DNA from 2 places in the Pediococcus parvulus genome. Region 2 is predicted to be linked to the other one. Evidence: predicted binding sites of a transcription regulator. Region 2 holds the regulator's gene; the other holds the start of a gene.
What was found. Region 2 encodes HrcA, which represses chaperone genes, less so after heat shock. Its sites were predicted from a motif close to TTAGCACTCNNNNNNNNNGAGTGCTAA; they were not measured.

Region 1: a site for HrcA is predicted at 2,367-2,393, ahead of clpP (ATP-dependent Clp endopeptidase proteolytic subunit ClpP). Genes of this name have one in related genera too.

What each region holds. Positions count from the first base shown of each region.
Region 1 is NZ_OZ061292.1:701,104-704,533, forward strand. It holds gene yvcK (uridine diphosphate-N-acetylglucosamine-binding protein YvcK) at 1-614, shown strand, start outside; gene whiA (DNA-binding protein WhiA) at 638-1,567, shown strand; gene clpP (ATP-dependent Clp endopeptidase proteolytic subunit ClpP) at 1,619-2,212, opposite strand; gene AB3217_RS03340 (KxYKxGKxW signal peptide domain-containing protein) at 2,672-3,430, shown strand, end outside.
Region 2 is NZ_OZ061292.1:1,097,884-1,101,313, reverse strand. It holds gene dnaK (molecular chaperone DnaK) at 1-1,153, opposite strand, end outside; gene grpE (nucleotide exchange factor GrpE) at 1,175-1,780, opposite strand; gene hrcA (heat-inducible transcriptional repressor HrcA) at 1,795-2,835, opposite strand; gene ribF (riboflavin biosynthesis protein RibF) at 3,083-3,430, opposite strand, start outside.

The sequences.
Region 1 (3,430 bases), 400 kb from region 2:
CTTCAAACGAACCATTAGTTTTGCATGCTGAATTTACTGATGGGACACAATTAGCAGGTGAGTCAGAAATTACGGCGGCGCACAAAACCATCAAACGGGTTTGGGTTGAGCCAACTTCTTGGAATGCTGACGAAAAGCCACATGCCGTTCAGGAAGCCATTGATGCCATTTTAGATGCTGATGAAATCATTTTAGGCCCCGGCAGTTTGTTTACCAGTATTTTGCCCAATCTTATGATTTCAAATATCGGGGATGCAGTCCTAAAAACTAAAGCTGAAGTTATCTATATTTGCAATATTATGACGCAAAAAGGTGAGACTGATAACTTTACGGATTCTGACCATGTCGCAGTTTTGAACCGCCATTTAGGTCAAAACTTTGTGGATACCGTTTTGGTAAACACGGCAAAAGTGCCTGACGATTATATGGACTATAATCGTTATGATGAATATTCGACACAAGTTCGGCCTGATTTTAAAGGATTACGTGTCCAAAATTGTCGAGTTGTTTCAGATAACTTTTTGTGTTTACGTGATCATGGCGCGTTTCATGATGGGGATCGGGTTGCAGAAGAATTATTAAACGTTGCGGGTAATCCTAAGGCCTGTGATTAAATTTTGTGAAGGGAGGGATTTTCGTGTCTTATGCGAGTGAAGTAAAAAAGGAATTAACGGGGATTAAGGTACATCAACAAAACGCAAAAGCAGAGTTAATGGCGTTGATTCGTATGAATGGATCAATTAATTTGGCCCATCATCAATTAGTTCTGAGCGTTCAAACCGAAAATCCTGCCATTGCGCGCAGAATTTATGCACTGTTAAAGGATTTTTATTCCGTTGAGGGTGAACTAATTGTTCGACGCAAAATGAAATTGAAGAAAAACAATTTGTACATTGTGCGTTTAATGACAAGGTCCCAGGCAATTTTAGAGGATTTGTCAATTTTGGCCGATGGTTATCAAATTAATGAAAAGGTTCCGGATGGTTTATTAACGACGGAAGGCGAAATCCGCTCATATTTACGTGGTGCTTTTTTGGCGGGAGGCTCAGTTAATAACCCAGAGACTAGTCGGTATCATTTGGAAATTTATTCTCTTTACGAAACTCACAATGCCATGATTATGGACTGGATGAACCGTTATGATTTGAATGCTCGAGCGACGGAAAGGCGAAGTGGTTACATTGTTTATCTGAAAGAGGCAGAGCAAATCGCTAATTTCTTGTCTTTAATTGGAGCAACAAATTCAATGCTGAAATTTGAAGACATTCGGATTTTGCGTGACATGCGCAATTCTGTAAATCGACTGGTAAATTGTGAAAATGCCAATTTATCCAAAGTAGCCAATGCATCCAGTAAGCAAATTAACAATATCAGATATATTGATGAGGTTGTTGGTATCAATAGTTTGCCACCCAAACTGCAAGAGGTCGCTGAGGCTAGGTTGGCCAATCAAGAAGTGAGTTTAAAGGAATTAGGAGAATTAATTCCGAGTGGTGCAATTTCTAAGTCAGGTATTAATCATCGATTACGTAAACTCAATGAATATGCAGAAAAATTGCGAGCTTAAACTAAAAAATGGTGTGGATTTTAAAATCCACACCATTTTTGTTTGCTCAGATTACTTTAAATCTGAATTGTTTTGCATAATTGCATCGATCAGACCGTAGTCAACAGCTTCTTGGGCTGTGAAGTAATGATCACGTTCCGTATCGCGATTAATGTTCTTCAAAGGCTGACCAGAATTATCTGCCAAAATTTTGTTCAATTCTTTACGAGTCTTCAAAATTTCAGTTGCTGCAATTTCAATTTCAGTTTGTTGTCCTTGAGCACCACCGGATGGTTGGTGAATCAAAACTTCTGAATGAGGCAATGCGAAACGTTTGCCCTTTGTACCAGAAGAAGCCAGAACACTTGCCATGGATGCTGCCATTCCCATTACAATGGTTTGGACATCGGATTTGATGAACCGCATGGTATCATAAATCGCGAGTCCAGCTGTAACTACACCACCTGGTGAGTTAATGTAAAGATAAATATCTTTATCAGAATCCTGAGCGTCTAGGAATAAAAGCTGGGCAATGATTGAGTTTGCAACATCATCATCAATTGGGCCAGAGAGCATGATGATTCGGTCTTTTAGTAAACGGGAATAAATATCATAAGCACGTTCGCCACGTGATGACTGTTCAATAACTGTTGGAACTAAGTTCATAACTTAGCAACCTCCCTTTAAAATTCATCTTAATTTTATTAGCTCATCGCTAACATGTTTACAGCTTACCGCTATGGTCAAAAAAGGTCAAACAATTTAACTCAACTGAAGAAAAGTTTTTCAACGTAATCGGTTACGCTTCAAAGTCTATAATTTAGCACAAAAATAAGAATTTTGCTACTAGTAAATATTAGGCTAACAGGTAGCACGAAACATGAAATACGGCAGTGGTTACTCATGAAAACTGTATTGATAAATGAGCTGAAATCGAAGTAGATTAAGTATACGAGGGAATTTTTAAAAAATAAATTGAAAAGTTAATTTTTATACACTATAATCAAGTCGTTATAGTACAACATTTATTTAATTGAGTATGTTTGTGTACAAAATAGAATAATGTAAGTGCTATCTTTATTTGAGGTTGATAAATAGGTACATATAAAAAAAGAGGTTAGTGCTATGGCAAAAAGTTCGCGGAAACAACGTGTTGCAAATTATGAGGCAACTACAAAAGAGCATTTTAAGATGTATAAAAAAGGCAAACACTGGCTAGTGGCTGGCATAGCGGTCCTAAGTTTTGGTACAGGGGTAGTTACTTCGTCTAATGTGCATGCTGATACAAATAATAATGTGATTGAGTCTAGCACGGAAAAAAGTAGTTCAGCTAGTGTGACGGCGACTAGCGCCGCAACATCTGAGACAGCAGCTTCATCCGCGGCATCGGATTCAGATAACAGTGGTATGGCAAGGACAGGCTTTTCGTCTGCGGTAACGAATAGTGTGGCGGCAAGTGCGATGTCATCCGGTTCTGTTGCATCCAAAAGTTCAAATACAAGCAATAGCGGCATAGCTTCAAATACTTTAGGTACATCAAGTATGGCATCTCAGAGTTCCGAGGTAGCAAGTGGTGCACCAGTCAGTGAAACGAATGATTCTAGTCAAGCATCAGATGATAGTGTGACACAAAGTAGCAGTAGATTAGGTGCAGAAAGTGCGTCATCGGAAGCAAGTGACCTCACAAATGAGTCAACAGGTAGTGCTGATACGCCAACAACTGATACCACCATCACTGCGGATCAGCAGAAAGCTATTAATAATTTAATTGCTTTAGGAAAAGACAACGGGATTGATTTGTCAAATATAAGTGAATCTAGTTTGCTGGCCGCTGCTTGGGATACTAAAACGAATACGGTAAATTCATACTATACTGATATGTTA
Region 2 (3,430 bases):
TCAACTTAGTGAATACACCACCCATAGTTTCAATACCTAAAGAAAGTGGTGTGACATCAAGTAAAACAACATCTTTAACGTCACCAGTTAGGACACCACCTTGAACGGCAGCGCCAATGGCAACCGCTTCATCAGGGTTGATTGAATGGTTAGGTTCCTTTCCAGTCCAGTTTTTAACAGCTTCTTGAACTGCAGGAATACGAGTAGAACCACCATTAAGGATGATTTCATCAAGATCACTTGCAGAAAGATCAGCGTCACGTAAGGCATTATCAACAGGGGTCTTTGTTCGAGCAATTAAGTCAGAAGTCATTTGATCAAATTGAGCACGCGTCAAAGTTTTTTCCAAATGTAAGGGACCATTAGCTCCAGCTGAGATAAATGGTAAACTGATTTGAGCTTCAGTTACACCAGAAAGGTCCTTCTTAGCCTTTTCAGCAGCATCCTTCAAACGTTGTAAAGCCATCTTGTCTTGAGAAAGGTCAACACCGTTTTCTTTCTTAAAGTCATCAACTAACCAATCAATGATCTTTTGATCAAAATCGTCACCACCAAGATGTGTATCACCATTTGTAGAAAGTACTTGGAAAACACCATCCCCTAATTCAAGGATAGAAACATCAAAAGTACCACCACCAAGATCATAAACTAAGACTTTTTCATCTTTATCTTGCTTGTCGAGTCCATATGCTAAAGCAGATGCCGTAGGTTCATTGATAATTCGTTCAACGTCTAAACCGGCAATTTTACCCGCATCTTTAGTTGCTTGTCGTTGTGAATCATCAAAATAAGCTGGTACAGTGATAACTGCTTTTTCAACAGTATCACCAAGATAATCTTCAGCATAATGTTTCAGATATTCCAAAATCATTGCTGAAATCTCTTGTGGTGTATAAGACTTGCCACCAGCACTAACTGTATAACCCTTTTCACCAATATGACGTTTGATGGAAACGATTGTATCCGGGTTAGTAATTGCTTGTCGTTTAGCTACTTCTCCAACCTGAGTTTCGCCATTTTTAAATGAAACCACTGAAGGTGTTGTTCGACTACCTTCTGGGTTAGTAATAATCTTTGGTTTGTCTCCTTCGAGGACTGCAACCGCGGAATTTGTTGTTCCTAAATCAATACCAATAATTTTATTGCTTGCCATTTTATTATCCCTCTTTTTAATTTATTGTGACACAACAACCATTGCAGGCCGTAAAACACGATCTTTTAGCATGTATCCCTTTTGCAGGACACTCACTACTTGATCAGCTTTGCCGCCTTCTTCAACAGCCACCGTTTGAACGGCTTGATGAATGTGTGGATCAAATGGTTGACCAACTGCTTCAATCTCAGTTACATGATTGTCTTTTAAGGCCTTATTCATGTGATCAAAAACCATCTGAATACCCTTTTTCAGTTGCTTTCCATTTTCGTCAGACACCTCAATCGCCAAAGCACGCTCAAGATTATCAATCACTGGTAAAATGTCTTTGGCTAAGTGTTGACCGTCATACTTAACCAAGTTTGCCTGCTCTTTTTCATTTCGTTTTTGAATATTGGCCGTTTCAGCCTTAGCACGAATGTATTGATCAGTTATAGCATCAACTTTACCATTCAATTCGGTAATTTGTTTTTTTAACTCTTCAATCTGGGTAGCCGTTTTTGATTGTTTCTTGGACTTTTTTTCGCCCTTTACTTTTTTATCAGGTTTAACTTTAGTTTTTTTTGTTTCTTTTGTTTGTTTTTCGACCGTTTCATCGATCTTTTCAGTCTTCTTGTCTTCTGCCACTACGTTCACACCTCTCAACTATCATCAATATCGTGGTAATAATCTATCAATCTTCTTGCTAGCTCTGTTCGGAACGCACCAACCAACCCAATCATTTTGGAATATGGCATACTCGTTGGTCCCAAAACTGCAATAACACCTTTACCATGTTGATCAACATCGTAAGTTGCTGTAATCAAACTATAATTTTTTAACAGATTATTAGTAATTTCATTACCGATTTGAACCTTAATATTTTGATCTGGCGAACCCAAAACGCTGGCAAGATCCGTCGAATGGTTCATCAAACGATATAAAGATCGAATTGCACCCAAATCATGCTGCTTGGAAAAATCCAGTAAATTTAGCTGCCCACCAACAAAGAATCGTTCAGTTGCTGATTTTTTCAAAACATCTTCGAAAACATCCAAGAAACCCTCTGGCGTTTCAATGTACTTTCCGATTTGATTCGGAATATCCGTTGCTAATCTTTTGAAAACTTCTGACAACGTTAAACCAACTAATTCATCATTAATGATCCGAATAACTGCTTCTAAAGCTTCAGGATCAACGTTTGAAGGCACCTTAAAAGTTCTATTCTGAACGTCACCATTGTCAGTTACCAAAATAGCCATAACACGATGATTTCCTAATGGAACCAATCTGAACCCTTCAAGCTTTGCATCTTTCAATTCAGGCTTTACTGTAAAGGCAGTGTAGCTAGTTAACTTAGAAAGCATATCCGCCGATTCGGCAACGATATCATCAATTTCTTGAAACTGATGATTAAACGAAGAACGTATCTGTCGCAAATCACTCGATTGAACTTTATCAGGTTTCAACAAATGGTCAACATAATAGCGATAGCCTTGGATCGAAGGAATTCGACCGGACGAAGAGTGAGTTTTCTTAAGCAACCCAATTTCTTCCAGCGTCGCCATCTCATTACGAATTGTTGCCGAACTCACATGCATCGGTAATTGGCTAACTAAAGCTTTTGAACCTACTGGCTGACCATCACTCGTATAGATCTGAACGATTGCTTGTAAAATCAATAACTCCCTATCTGTCAGCAAAACCATCACCTCTTTTAGCACTTAGCACATTGGAGTGCTAAGACACTATTAAAGATAACAAATGTTCTTTCAAATGTCAACATTAGTCAAACATTTTTTGATATTTGTACTATTCTTTTTTTAAAAGCCTAGCTTTTTGCTTGTATTAAGAGATTTCGTCCAAGGTGCTACAGCATTTTTTGATACTTTACGTTCTGATTTAAATCAGATTTCAATGGCAAGGTATTAACTGAAAAATGCATCTACATTAATTTGATTTTCCATTATTTAAATTCGCAAAATATTGCCGGATGTTTTTTTCATCGGCCTTTAATTGTTCAATTAATTTGTCAGCATTCGCAAACTTTATTTCACCACGCACATAGTGATACCATTCTACGGAAACTACTTCACCATATATTTCCTGATCAAAATCAAAAATATTGATTTCTAACGTGATCGGACGATTTTCTCCAAACGTGACATTACGGCCAACAGAAGCCATCGCTGGCCACCATTTTGTGCCAATTTTGATTCGAACAGCATAAATTCCAATCCCCGGAATTCGTACCCATGGATCTGACAATACATTTGCCGTAGGAAATCCAAGTGTTCG